One region of the Wenzhouxiangella sp. AB-CW3 genome, then DNA from elsewhere that is predicted to be linked to it. Evidence: riboswitches for the same ligand, from Rfam matches in the RefSeq annotation. Region 1 holds a riboswitch; each other region holds the start of a gene.
What was found. Region 1 has a riboswitch for cobalamin ahead of IC757_RS14505 (TonB-dependent receptor domain-containing protein). Riboswitches for the same ligand answer to the same signal wherever they lie in the genome.
Positions count from the first base shown of each region.

Region 2: linked by a shared signal. The riboswitch ahead of IC757_RS15700 (ribonucleoside-diphosphate reductase subunit alpha) and the one ahead of IC757_RS14505 (TonB-dependent receptor domain-containing protein) in region 1 are both predicted to bind cobalamin.
Region 3: linked by a shared signal. The riboswitch ahead of IC757_RS15905 (hypothetical protein) and the one ahead of IC757_RS14505 (TonB-dependent receptor domain-containing protein) in region 1 are both predicted to bind cobalamin.

Region 1 covers NZ_CP061368.1:3,362,425-3,367,090, reverse strand. Annotated here, with positions in the region: gene IC757_RS14510 (hypothetical protein) at 1-162, shown strand, start outside; gene IC757_RS14505 (TonB-dependent receptor domain-containing protein) at 211-1,989, opposite strand; cobalamin riboswitch at 2,108-2,313, opposite strand; gene IC757_RS14500 (acyl-CoA dehydrogenase) at 2,555-4,666, opposite strand, start outside.
Region 2 covers NZ_CP061368.1:3,640,717-3,645,382, reverse strand. Annotated here, with positions in the region: gene IC757_RS15710 (DUF3016 domain-containing protein) at 1-32, opposite strand, end outside; gene IC757_RS15705 (ribonucleotide-diphosphate reductase subunit beta) at 528-1,625, opposite strand; gene IC757_RS15700 (ribonucleoside-diphosphate reductase subunit alpha) at 1,616-3,484, opposite strand; cobalamin riboswitch at 3,592-3,808, opposite strand; gene IC757_RS15695 (S41 family peptidase) at 3,910-4,666, opposite strand, start outside.
Region 3 covers NZ_CP061368.1:3,687,309-3,691,974, reverse strand. Annotated here, with positions in the region: gene IC757_RS15915 (PAS domain-containing sensor histidine kinase) at 1-626, opposite strand, end outside; gene metE (5-methyltetrahydropteroyltriglutamate--homocysteine S-methyltransferase) at 795-3,086, opposite strand; gene IC757_RS15905 (hypothetical protein) at 3,067-3,516, opposite strand; cobalamin riboswitch at 3,548-3,781, opposite strand; gene IC757_RS15900 (diguanylate cyclase domain-containing protein) at 3,873-4,666, opposite strand, start outside.

The DNA.
Region 1 (4,666 bases):
GAAACCTTTACCGATACCGACACTGACGGTCTGGACTCACCGTGGGATTTCGATGATGTCTGGGCCATCGACCCGGAGATCAATGATGGCTATCCGTACCTGCTTGGCAATCCGCCGATTGAGCTTCCCGACATGATCTTCCACAGTCGTTTCGAAGAGTAGGCGGGCAATAGCCCGGATCGGAGGCGAGCCCCGATCCGGGCATTGTGTTTATCCTTCCCAGCGCAAGGCCATAAACAGGCTGCGGCCATGGGCATTGAAGCCGAACAGCGGCTCGTAGTTCTTGTCGGTCACGTTTTCCAGACGGCCTTCGACCTGGAAACCGCTGCCCAGCGGGTAGCCGGCACGCAGGTTGACCAGGGTATGCGAAGGCAGACGCTCGGCGCCGACATCCAGCCGTTCACCGGTATGGACGATTTCTCCACCCAGCCAGCCTCCGGTCGCGAGCAGGCGGTCGACTGACACGGCAGCCTTGTGTTCGGCACGTCGCAGCAATTGCTGACCGGTGTCGCGGTCTTCCGGGTCCTGCCAGGTGTAGCTCGCCTCTGTGCGCCAGGCATCCAGGCTGAGCTGGTGCCGCAGCTCCACGCCCCGGATACGTGCCCGATCGACGTTGACGGCCTGAAATTCCGGGCCGCTGAAGTCGATCAGGTCGTCGATGCGGGTTTCGAACAGGTTGAGTGTCACCGTCTGGCCGTCTGTGGGCCGGATCTCACTGCCGACCTCGTAGGTCCAGGACGACTCCGGGTCCAGTTCGGGATTGCCGGCGAACAGGCCTCCTGATCCGGGAGAGTAAAGCTGGTTGAAGTTGGGGGCGCGGAAGCCGCGTCCGGCACTGGCATACAGCCGCACGGCGTCGCTGGGCCGCCAGCCACCGGCCAGATTGCCGGTCACGGCGCTGCCGAACTGTTCGTCTTCATCAACACGCAGACTGGCCTCCCAGTCGGTACGGTCGCGATGGGCATGCAGTCCGGTCCAGGCACCCACGTTATAGCGGTTCTCGGCCCAGCTGTTGCGGCTAACGCCGGATTCTCGCCAACTGTCCAGGCCGATCAGCCAGAGGGTGTATTCCTCGATCAGGCGCTCGGCCTGCACGCCGGCCTGGACTCGCCGCGTCACTGCCTCGGAAAACCCGAATGGCGTTTCGGTATCCAGCCGGTCGCGGTACATGGCGACTTGGCCCTGCCATTGCCAGGGGCCGTTGCCATCGTGCCGATATTCGGTCTGGATGGCGTAGTTGAGAAAGTCCGACTCACCCTGGTCGAACTCGATTTCGCCGTCGCTGGCGCGCGCACTCCAGCTCAACTGGCCCGGCCCCAGGTCATTGCTGCCACGCAGGTTCAGGCTGAGATTCTCGAACCCGTCATCATCCGGATCGAAGGCAAAGCCGCGCTCGTTCTGTGCCGAAAACCCGTCAACCCGGCGTCCCGCAAGACTCATGCCGAAGGCTTCGCTGCCCCATGAGGCTGACAGCGCCCGGTCGTTGTAGCGGCCGTAGGCTGCACGCACCGATGTGCCTTCGGGCTGGCGGGTGAAGATCTGGATGACGCCACCTATGGCGTCCGATCCGTAGCGCGCCGCGCGCGGACCACGAACGATCTCGATGCGCTCGATGTGGCTGGGGTCGAGGATTTCCCAGGTGAATGACCCGGTGCCCGACGAGGCGGCACGCACGCCGTCGATCAGCACCAGCACATGGTTGGAGTTGGTGCCGCGCATGAAGGTGCTGGTCTGACCACCTGGACCCCCGGCGCGGCTCATGTCGATACCGGCTTCCAGGCGCAGCAGTTCCAGTATGTCGGGCGCCTGGCTGCGCTCGATGGCGGCACGGTCGATGACGCTGACCGAGGCCAGCGGCTGTTCGATCAATTGTTCGCTGCGTGTGGCCGTGACCACGACGGTGTCGTGCTCTGCGTCCTCGGCAACGACATGAAGAGAGGTCAAAAGCAGGCCTGAACCGGCCAGGCCGGCAAAAGTACTTCGTTTCATGGTGTTGTTGGCTCCTCGCGCTCACCCGCGCACTGGTCGGAGAGGGTGGAAGGAGCACGAGAAGCCGTCAGGATATGCACAGGCAACGTCGACCCCGGTCGCCCACCGCAACCCGAATGGTTCATGATCTGGCTCAGGCCGGTCTCCTGACTTTCGGGGATGAACAGTCGTGTCATCCCGGCTGGACCTTCCCCCATCATCCGACGGAGTGGTTGTACCAGCCGCATGTCCGGGCCGAATCACCCTGGGCGTGCCGATTACAGTTGCGGGGGCAGTGCCGGACTTTCACCGGTTTCCCGAAACACCTGATGCCGTGGCTTTTTTCTTGAGTCGCTGACTCGGTGGTCCCAAGTAGCAAGCCGCCATGTTAACCCAATCAGGCCGGTTGGAGCGCGGCAATTGGTGGAGGCCGTGCAGCAGTGAGCGTGCGGGGTCCCGGCTCTTCGGCCGGTAGGACGGTGACTGGGGGTGGGCGATGCAGGATCGAGCCTGTGAGGTCCCGGCGCGGTGGCCGGGGCGACGTTGAGGAGATGCCAGACGCTGTTGGTGGGGCAGGTTGATCCGGTCAGGCGGCCTTGCGGTCGCCGTTGCGGATCTTCTCGCCGGTGCTGGTCAGGCTGGCCTGGAGCTCTTCGAGCTCGAAGTCATCAACGGTGATGATTTCCATGACGCGCTCGCGTACCGAGGCCAGGAATTCGGCTTCCTTATCGGTTAGCACCTGATTGTTGACCGCCGAGGCAATATGCTCGTCCGAAGTGTACCCGGAGAGCTGTTCGGCCCGCTGGGCCTTGAGCATCTTGCGCTCCAGTGGCTCGGCGGCGATCACGTCGGGCAGCAGTTTTTCCATGACGCCCACCCAGTGGCCGGCGGCATCCGATCGGTAAACCCCGCGGGTGAGGCGGTCGCGCGTTTCCGAAGGCGAGAGCAGCAGCGAGGCCACCTTGTGACCCAGGCGGTCATTGGGTGCCCGCTCGACGCGACCCAGCGGGAAGATGATCATGCGCAGGAACGGGCGCACCCAGGGCATCGGGTAGTTGTCGATCACGCCGCGCAGCGCGGTCTGGATCTTGAAGATGGCATCGTGGAAAGCCCAGGCCAGAATCGGCTGATCGGCAGCCGGGCGGCCCTCGTGCTCAAAGCGCCTGAGCATGGCCGAGCAGATGTAGAGCTGGCTGAGTGCGTCACCCAGGCGACCGGAAATCTTTTCCTTCTGCTTGAGCTTGCCGCCATAGGTGAGCATGGCGATATCGGCCAGGTAGGCAAACGCGGCGCTGTAGCGGCTGAGCTTGCGGTAGTACTTGCGCGTGCGGCGGTCGCCGGGCACGGCGGCAAAACGGGCAAAGCTCAAGCCCAGGATGAAAGCCCGCACGGCATTGGAAATCGAATGACCGATGTGGGCAAACAGCAGCTTGTCGAATTCCCTCAGGCGCTCGTCATCATCCTCGATCTTGAGGGCTTCGAGCTCCTTGAGTACATAGGGGTGGCAGCGGATGGCGCCCTGCCCGAAGATCATCATCGAGCGGGTCAGGATGTTGGCGCCCTCGACCGTGATCCAGATCGGAGCGCCCTGCCAGGCGCGGCCGAGGTAGTTCTTCGGCCCGAGAATGATGCCCTTGCCGCCATGGATGTCCATGGCGTCCTTGATGATGTCGCGGCTCTGCTCGGTGCAGTGGTACTTGGCGATGGCGCCCGGCACGGCCGGTTTCTCGCCGTCGTCGACTGCCGATGCGGTCTGGCGGCTCAGGGCGCTGATGGCGTAGGTATGGCCGGCCATGCGCGCCAGGGCTTCCTCGACGCCTTCGAAGCGGCCGATGGGCAGGTTGAATTGCTTGCGGATGCGGGCATAGGCGCCGGTGACCAGGGTGGCGGACTTGGCCCCGCCGGAGGTCGAGGAAGGCAGTGAAATGGCCCGGCCCACCGAAAGCGATTCGATCAGCATGCGCCAGCCATTGCCGGCATGCTCGACGCCACCGAGCAGGGTATCGAGCGGCACGAACACGTCCTTGCCAACGATCGGCCCGTTGGGGAACGGGTTGTTGAGCGGGAAGTGGCGCCGGCCAATCTCCATGCCCGGCGTGTCGGCGGGCAACAGCGCCACGGAAATGCCGATGTCTTCGGTATCGCCGATCAGGCCGTCGGGGTCGTACAGGCGGAAGGCCAGACCGACCACGGTGGCACAGGGCGCCAGGGTGATGTAGCGCTTTTCGAAGTTGAGCTTGATACCCAGCACCTGCTTGCCGTCGACCTTCTTCTTGCAGACGATGCCGAAGTCGGAAATCGAGGTGGCATCGGAGCCAGCGGTGGTGCTGGTCAGGCCGAAACACGGGATTTCCTCGCCGGTGGCCAGGCGCGGCAGGTAGTGATCCTTCTGTTCATCGGTGCCGTAATGCAGCAGCAGCTCGGCCGGGCCCAGGGAGTTGGGTACGGCGATGATGGAGCCGACCTGTGAACTCATGCCGCCGACTTTCTCGAGCACGGCCCGGTGGGCAACGGCGGAAAACCCGAGGCCGCCGTATTCCTTCGGGATGATCATGCCGAAGTACTTGTTCTTGCGCAGGTGGTCCCAGACCTCGTCGGACACCCCGGCGCGGTAGTGCGAGAACTCCCAGTCGTTGATCATGCCGCACAGTTCTTCGACTGGACCGTCGAGAAAGGCCTGTTCGTCCGTGCTCAGTTC
Region 2 (4,666 bases), 280 kb from region 1:
AGGGACAACAGGGTCAGATTTCGAATCAGCATGACAAGTGCCTCCTTGGGGTTTGGGCATTGTGCCGTGCCTGAGTGCAGACGGATTGCCTGCAGGCCCCGGCTCATTCTTTTGACCGGGCAGGCATGCGACTGTTCAGACACGCTTATCGCAATAGACCATGAAAACCGCTGCGATTCAACTTAGGGAGCCTCTGAATAACTCTGCGCGGAGCGCGTTTCTGTCTCAAAAGCCGTAGATCGTGTGGTGCGACCCGAGTGACAGTAGCCGTAGCTACGGCCGAGGGGCGCAGCGCGCGAGATGCGGCTTTTGAGGCGAAACCCGAATGGGACGGGCCTTTGCGGGCGACCCGCTGCGTTTGGACTCGCTCATTTGGAATGACCAAACCACACGCGCTAATCGTTTCTTACGCAGGCGCTTCTTGCCTTCGGCAAATCGCACCTGGCACGAAACGGCGCTCGCCGAAGCCACACCGGGTCATCCCGCAAAGGCCCGTCGCGCCCGCGCAGAGTTATTCAGAGGCTCCCTTAGGTCGTGGAGTGCGGGGCGCGCCGGTGCATCTGATCGAACATCGACCAGACCCCCTGTTCACCGTCCCAGTGCCCGCGGGTTGCTGCCTTGGCGTACTCGGTGGCTCGCTGCTCGAAGAAGTTGGCAAACTCCACGCCGTTGAGAATCTCGACCAGCCAGGGCAGGGGGTGGGCCGTCAGCGCGCGGTAGCTGCCCTCTTCCTGCGCAAAACAGCCGAACACGGTGGGCAGTTTGAGCTGGGCCAGTCGCCAGTCGGCGATATAGCGCACGTAGCGCTTGATGTCATAGGCGCTCATGCCTTCGATATCGCCCAGTTCGAAAGCGAGATCGACAAAGTTTTCTTCCAGGCATACCATGGTTCGGGCGACGTCAATGATGTCATCGCGCACTGCCGCGGTCAGGGCGCCGGTTTCACGGTTCCATTCATGAAACAGCCGGATCACGCCCTCGCAGTGCAGCGACTCGTCGCGTACCGACCAGCTCACGATCTGGCCCATGCCCTTCATCTTGTTGAAGCGCGGGAAATTGAGCAGCATGGCGAAGCTGGCAAACAGGCTCATGCCCTCGGTAAATGCACCGAACATGGCCAGCGTGCGCGAGACGTCGGCAACCGTGTCGACGCCGAAGGTCTGCATGTAGTCGGCCTTGGCCTTCATCTGCCGGTAATCGCGAAACGCCTCGAACTCGGTCTGCGGCATGCCCAGGGTCTTGAGCAGCAGGGCGTAGGCGTCGATGTGCACGGTTTCCATGTTGGTGAACGCGGCCATCATCATCTGGATTTCCAGTGGCTGGAAGATCGGGATGTAGCGCTTCATGTAGTTGTCCGAAACTTCCACATCGGACTGAGTGAAGAAACGGAACACCTGTGTGAGCAGCGAGCGTTCTGCCTCGCTCAGGCGATCGCCGGTCCAGTCCTTGATGTCATCGCCCAGCGGTACTTCCTCGCCCATCCAGTGGGTCTGCTGCTGGCGTTTCCAGAATTCGTAGGCCCAGCCGTAGCGTTCGACATCGTAGGTGCCGGTCGACTCGAGCAGGCCGACCCGGCCGGTACCGAGCAGCTTGCGTGGATTGGTGTTGGGGTCGATCACTGACATGCCAGGCACTCCTCGTAGTCGGTGGCCGGCTGCTGGCCACCGGTGTGTTCGGCGGCACCGAGCTGGCCGGCAAAGCCGGCGCGCTGAATGGCCTTTGAGCGGCAGTAGTACAGGCTCTTTATGCCGCGCTTCCAGGCCGACCAGTGCAGCATGTGCAGGTCCCATTTGTCGATGTTGCCCGGCAGGAACAGGTTCAGCGACTGGCTCTGGCAGATCAGCGGTGCGCGATCGGCGGCCAGTTCGATGATCCAGCGCTGATCGATCTCGAAGGCGGTGCGAAACACCAGCTTCTCGTCTTCGTCCAGGCAGTCCAGGTGTTGCACCGAACCCTCGTGCTCGAGAATCGATGCCCAGGTGTCCGGTGTGTCCTGCCCGCGCTCGGCCAGCAGCGTCTGCAGGTGGCGGTTGCGCACGGTGAATGATCCCGACAGGGTCTTGTGCGTGTAGATGTTGGCCGGTGCCGGCTCGATGCAGGCGCTGACGCCGCCGCAGATGATGGATATCGAGGCCGTCGGCGCGATGGCGAGCTTGTGACTGAAGCGTTCACGGGCGCCGGCGGCCAGCGCATCCGGGCACGGGCCACGTTCCTCGGCCAGGGCAGTCGATGCGGCATCCATGGCCGAGCGGATATGACGGAAGATCTTCAGGTTCCAGGACTTGGCCGGTGCCGATTCCAGGGGAATGCCGCGCGCCTGAAGAAAGGAATGGAAGCCCATGACGCCCAGTCCGATCGAGCGCTCCCGAAGTGCAGAGTAGTGGGCACGCGCCATCTGCTCGGGCGCCGACTCGATGAAATGCGTGAGCACGTTGTCGAGAAAGCGGGCGACATCCTCGATGAAGTCATCGTCGCCATGCCACTGATCCCAGGTCTCGATGTTGAGTGATGACAGGCAGCATACGGCGGTTCGCTCCTGGCCATCGGTATCGGTTCCGGTGGGCAGGGTGATCTCCGAGCACAGGTTGGAGGTCGAGACCTTCAGGCCCAGCGACTTCTGGTGCGCGGCCATGTCGCGGTTGACCGTGTCGATGAACAGCAGGTAGGGCTCGCCGGTCTGCAGGCGGGTCTCCAGGATGCGTTGCCACAGGCTGCGGGCATCGACATGGCGCAGCACCTCGCCGGTTTTCGGGCTCCTGAGGCCGAATTCCCGGCCATCGGTGACCGCCTGCATGAACTCGTCGGTGACATTGATGCCGTGGTGCAGGTTCAGCGCCTTGCGGTTGAAGTCGCCCGAGGGCTTGCGAATTTCCAGGAACTCCTCGATCTCGGGATGGTGAATGTCGAGATACACGGCGGCCGACCCGCGCCTGAGCGAGCCCTGGGAGATGGCCAGTGTCAGTCCGTCCATGACGTGCACGAAGGGCATGATGCCCGATGTCTGGCCGCTGCCTTTGACCTGCTCACCAATCGAACGGACCTGGCCCCAGTAGGTGCCGATGCCACCCCCGTTGGCGGCCAGCCAGACGTTTTCGTTCCAGGTGCCGACAATGCCTTCGAGCGAATCCGACACCGAGTTGAGGAAACAGGAGATCGGCAGGCCACGCCGGGTCCCGCCATTGGACAGGATGGGCGTGGCCGGCATGAACCACAGGCGCGACATGTAATCGTACAGGCGCTGGGCGTGTTCGGCGTCGTCGGCATAGGCGCAGGCGACCCGGGCGAACATGTCCTGCGGCGTTTCGCCGGGCAGCAGGTAGCGGTCCTTGAGCGTCTGCAGTCCGAAGGCGGTCAGGCGCTCGTCGCCGCGGGGATCGAGGCGCAGTGATTCGGGTGCGGGGCGGGGTCCCAGCGGAGCGGGAACAGGGGCACGACGGGCACGTTCGGTGCTCGGCGGGGTCAGCGCGGAAGCCAACTGGTTCATACAATCCTCCGTTGCAGTCTTTCGGAGGCGGGGTTGGCTCATGGGGTCGGAAGGACTGGCGGCATTGACGAGCCGCAATCCACCGCCGCCGGGAGGCCCCGCCCGGTTGCTGTTGCATGCGCCACGGCAGGTTTCCTGGCTTGCGGGTCATGGCCCGGGTCCGGACCGCCTTCCCGGTGCGACCACCAGTGGCGTGTGGGTCCGGCGGGCTCGCCGCCTACAGTTGCGGGGACAGCTTCGGAATGGATGGGCTGGCCATCGGCACCGAATTCCCTCTTAGCCCCATATCTTGTGTTCTGGGGCACCGTGGTGCCCATATATTGGGCCAGGGGCGGGATTCGGTCAAGTCCTCTGAATTGCCCGGGGCAGGCAAAGGACCCGGAGCGAACGGCCAGGGAGGGCGGCCGTTCGCTCCGGTATCGGGCTCAGTGCCCCGGCCGGGTCGGCAGGGGCGGGGCTTCGCGCGGAATATCGTCCCGGTAGTCCTCGAGCATGTCCAGGATTTCCTCGATGGCACGTTCGAGCTGGCTGTCGCGCCCGGCGTTGGTCGCGGCCGGGTCGAGCTCGACATGAATGTCGGGGGCCACGCCCTCGTTCTCGACCGACCAGTTGTTGTCGACATCGACAAAACGGAAGTGCGGCACGGTCATCACGCCGCCATCGACAAACGGGGGATTGGAAAAGATGCCGATCAGGCCGCCCCAGGTGCGGGTGCCCAGCAGCGGGCCGATCTCGAGTTCGCGGAAGGCGTAGGGCAGGAAGTCGCCGCCCGAGCCGGCATCCTGGTCGATCATCATCAGCTTTGGTCCGTGCAGCGCGCCCATGGGCGTGGTGGACATTTCACCCTGGCGATAGACCCAGTTCGACAGATGACGGCGGCTGAGAACCTCGACGATGTAGTTGGCCGCCTGGCCGCCCCCGTTGGCGCGTTCGTCGATGATCAGGGCTTCGCGGTCAAGCTGGGCATGGAACATGCGGTTGAAGAAGGTGTAGCCCGGGCCGGCGGTGTTGGGCAGGTAGATGTAACCGACCCGTCCATCGGTGGCTTCGTCGACCAGGCGGCGATTCTTCTCGACCCAGTGCCACAGACGCATGCCGTTTTCCGAGGACACCGGCTCGACCACGATTTCGCGGGCATCATCGCCCCCGGCGTCGGGCCCGACGGTCAGCACGATCTGCTTG
Region 3 (4,666 bases), 320 kb from region 1:
GCCTGCGCAAAGCGCGGCCCGAGCGTGGCAAAAGCGGCCTCACCGATGATTTCCCGGACATGTCGCCCGTGCTGTGCGGCGGGGTCCAGGCCAAACCATTCCCGGTAGCCGTCGTTGGCATAGAGCACCCGGCAATTGCAGTCGATCTGGGCGATCAGTACAGGCAGCGAGTCCAGCAGGTGTTCCAGCCGGACTTCCGCGTGCCGACGCTGCCGTCTGGCGCGGTCTTCTGCGCTGATGTCTATGCCGGTTGCCAGGATGCAAGTAGACTTGCCATCGCCGCCCGTGAGCAACCGGTTGCGCCAGCGGATGAGGTGTCTTTGGCCGTTGCGTCCCACCCAGTGATTGGTGAACTCCCTGCCGCCGGTTCCCGATACCAGTGCCTCTGCCACGGCGCGGACCCTGTCGGCCTGATCGGCGGGAATCAGAGTCTCCCAGATCGATCGCCCGATGATCTCCCCGGCGGCATGCCCGGTCAGTTCCTCGCAGGCCCGGTTGAACAACAGGATTCGACCTTCGGCATCAAGCATGACCACCAGCTGACCGGAAATGTCGAGCAGCGCATCGAGCAAGTCCGAGGCGGCCACATCATGTAAGGACCCGCTGGGGGAGGTCGGCACGGTCATCAGGAGTCCCGGGGGAATCAACGCATACGTCACCGTATGATACCGAATCCATGCGGTGCGCTGATCCTGATGTCGCGGGCCGCCTGAGGCGGCAGGCGTGTTGCGGGCCCAGAATGCTGACCACCCGCGCGCAGCGCCGGGTGGTCAGCCGGACGTGCCGACCAGGAATCAGGCGGAGTGGCGTTGTGACGTCGACTCGCGCATGGTTCTCGCCGCCGCGACCAAGTGGGTCAGGGCCTGTTCAACCTCGGGCCAGTCGCGGGTCTTGAGGCCGCAGTCCGGGTTGACCCACAGGCGATCGCGGTCGATCACGCTGGCGGCTCTTTCAAGCAGCCGGGTCATCGCTTCGCTCGACGGCACACGTGGCGAGTGAATGTCCCAGATACCCGGGCCGATCTCGTTGGGGTAGTCGAAATCCACGAAGGCATCGAGCAGTTCCATGGCCGAGCGCGAGGCCTCGATCGAGATGACATCGGCATCCAGCGCCGCGATGGCGGGCATGATGTCGTTGAACTCGGAGTAGCACATGTGGGTGTGGATCTGCGTACTGTTGCCGGCCACGGACGTGGCCAGCCGGAAGCTGCATGTTGCCCAGTCCAGGTAGTCGTCGTGGTCGGCCCGCCGCAGAGGCAGGCCCTCGCGCAGGGCCGGTTCGTCGACCTGGATGGCCCGCGCCCCGGCCGATTCCAGATCCGCCACCTCGTCGCGCAGTGCCAGTGCGATCTGCTGACAGGTATCCGAGCGCGGCTGGTCGTCGCGTACAAACGACCATTGCAGCATGGTGACCGGGCCGGTCAGCATGGCCTTGACGGGACGCCGGGTACACGACTGCGCATAGCGTAGCCATTGCGTGGTCATGGCCTCGGGTCGCCGGACATCACCGAAGATGATCGGTGGCTTGACGCAACGCGAACCGTAGGATTGCACCCAGCCATTGTCGGTGAAGGCAAATCCCTCGAGCTTTTCGCCGAAATACTCAACCATGTCGTTGCGCTCGAACTCGCCGTGGACCAGCACGTCGAGTCCAATGCGTTCCTGAAACTCGATGGCATGGTCGATCTGACGTTCGATGAAAGACCGGTAGGTCGCATCGTCGATGTCACCCCGGCGCCAGGCTGCCCGGGTGCGCCGGACTTCCATGGTCTGTGGCAGCGAGCCGATGGTCGTGGTCGGAAAGCCAGGCAGGTTCAGGTGGGCCTGCTGCACCTTGCGTCGCACGGGGTAAGAGCTGTCGCGAACCACGTCGTCCGGCCCGACTGCGGCCAGTCGTTGGGCAACGGCAGTGTTGTGAATTCGGTCGGAGCTGCTCCGGGCATGCAAGGTCCGACGACTGTCCTCGAAGGTGCTGCGTGCCTGATCTCCTTGACCGTTCAGTGCTCGGGCCAGGGCACTGATCTCCTCAAGCTTCTGGCGGCCGAAGGCCAGCATGGCAGCCAGTTCGTCATCGAGATGCCGTTCCAGTGACAGGTCCACCGGAACATGCAGCAGGGAACACGATGGCGCGATCTGCAGAGGGCGTTGGCCAAGTAACTCCCGGGCCTGTTCGAGCAGCTCCAGTGTCGCGTCGAGGTCGCTGCGCCAGATGTTGCGTCCGTCGACAACCCCCAGCGACACGGTCTGGTCGGGATGCAGCTCCGCGGCCAGTTCGTCGAGATGGTCATTGCCGCGTATGCGATCCAGGTGCAGACCTGCGACCGGGAGTCTGCAGGCCAGATGCCGGTTGTCGCGCAAGCCTTCGAAGTAGGTGGCCAGCAGCAGTCTGACCCCGGACCCGGCCAGGCCGTCGTAGGCTTGCTGAAACGCGTCTCGGGCCGATTCATCGAGATCCATCGCCAGAAAGGGTTCGTCGATCTGAACCCAGTCGGCCCCTGCAGCGACCAGGCGCTGGAGCAGCTCGCGGTAGACGGGCAGCAGGCGCTGAAGCAGATCAAGTGGGCGGCACGGCTCGTCACGCAGCTTTCCCAGTAACAGGAAACTCACCGGCCCGATCAGCACCGGTCGTGTGTGGATGCCGAGTTCCCGCGCCTCAAGGAACTCGTCGATGGCCTTGCTGGATGACAGGCTGAAGTGCTGGTCGTGGCAGAACTCCGGCACGATGTAGTGGTAATTGGTATCGAACCACTTGGTCATTTCCATCGCCGGCGCCTGGTCGGTGCCCCGCGCCATGGCGAAGTAGGTGGTCAAATCCTTACCATCGCCAATATCGGCGAAGCGCTCGGGTATGGCGCCGAGCATGGCGATCATGTCCAGCACCTGGTCATAATAGGAAAAATCATTGGACGGAATGACGTCCAGGCCGCATTCGGCCTGCAATGACCAGTGCCTTTTTCTTAACTCGCGACCGATGTCTTTCAGCTCGCCGTCTTCCAGCCGCCCCGACCAGTAGCCTTCAGTGGCTTTCTTGAGTTCGCGGCGTGCGCCAATGCGTGGAAAGCCGAGATTAGTTGCTTGTATCGTCATGGGGTTCTCCGTAGTGCTGATGGTGCCGGATTCTGCCCCGGGCATTCGGGGTGGTTTGCGCTCCGGCAATGGTTTCCAGAAGCACCAGCAGACGACGGTTGCGAGGTGTCGCCAGGATTGGGGAGATATCGCGACGCAATGCGGCCAGCAGCCGGCGGGCGGCCGGGACTGTTCCGGGTGAATCCGGCTGCAGGAACAGCCAGGCCAGGATCAGGTCTTCCGCATCGGCATCAGCGAAATCGCCATGCAGTGCCCGCAGCAATACATCCTCGCGGTCGTCGCGTGAGGAACCATTCGGCCACCGGGCCGCTTGCTGTCGGGACAGTCCATCGGGCTCACCGGGCGCGCGGCGCGATGCCAGCGTGTCCACTTGCCGAGATTGCCGGGACGCGTTCGATCCGAACCCGTCGCCGTTTGACGGAGACTTCATGCATGCACCTCCACCAGCCCTCCGCTGGTTGTTTCGGGTTTGACGTGATGGCAGGTCTCCTGGCTCGTGGTGTTTGGAGCAGCTCCGCCTTCCCATCCGGCCGAGGGGGTCGACCGGTCAGTGGCGTCATGGAGCGCCCGAACCACTTACAGTTGCGGGGGCAGCTTCGGAATAGCCGGAATGGTTGCCGGCGCACCGAATTCCCTTTTCATCCCAGGCCGGCAATGTGCCGCCGGACATGAGAACCATCACGGTCAGTATAGGGCATCTGCGAGCAGCAGTTTGGGCTTTGGCTTACGCCCGGAACGCACCACACGGTCGGCGGCTTTTTAGGCAGAAACGCCCTCCGCGCAGAGTTACTCAGAGGCTCCCCAATCGTTGGACGACTTGGTAGTGCGGGGGCCCTGCAGCGTGACGGCATTGACCCAGCCCTTCTCAATGGCGCCGGCCAGATCCGTCTGCAACGTTTGGCCAACCGTTTCCAGCGACACTTCCAGGCCGAGAACTCCAACGGCCTGGTTGCGGCCCTGGGTCTTGCCCATGTACAGCGCCAGATCGGCAATCTGCAGCGCCTTTTCCCAGCCGATATTGTGTTCTTCGGCTCCGGCGAGGGGCAAGGTGACAAAGCCGCCGGTTGCGGTGACCTGGACTGACCTGCCGTCGTGAACAACCGGCTGCTCACCAATGGCAGACAGCACCTTCCGCGCGTAACCCGGCAGGCAATCGGGATCCATCTGGCGCAGATACATCAGCAACTCCTCTCCGCCCCATCGCACAACCATGTCCGATTCGCGGGTCAGTGCTTCCAGTCTGCGGGCTAACTCCACCAGCACGGCATCTCCGGTGCTGTGGCCGTGCCGGTCATTGATGCGCTTGAAGTGATCCACATCCAGCAGCAGTATGGCATCCGGGAGATCGTCGTCACGGCGATCCGTGGCCGTTTCGCTGCGATCAAGCATCCTTTCATGGAACAGGCGCCGATTGAGCAGGCCGGTCAGCGGATCATGCCGCGACTGGTATTCCAATTGCCGGTTGGCCACCTTCAGGCTGCGGTTGGCCTGCCGTGCCGCACGCCAGGCCAGCCAGAGCAGTACCAGACCCATCAGTACGACCAGCACGAACAGTATGGCGATGCGCTGCTGCAAACGCT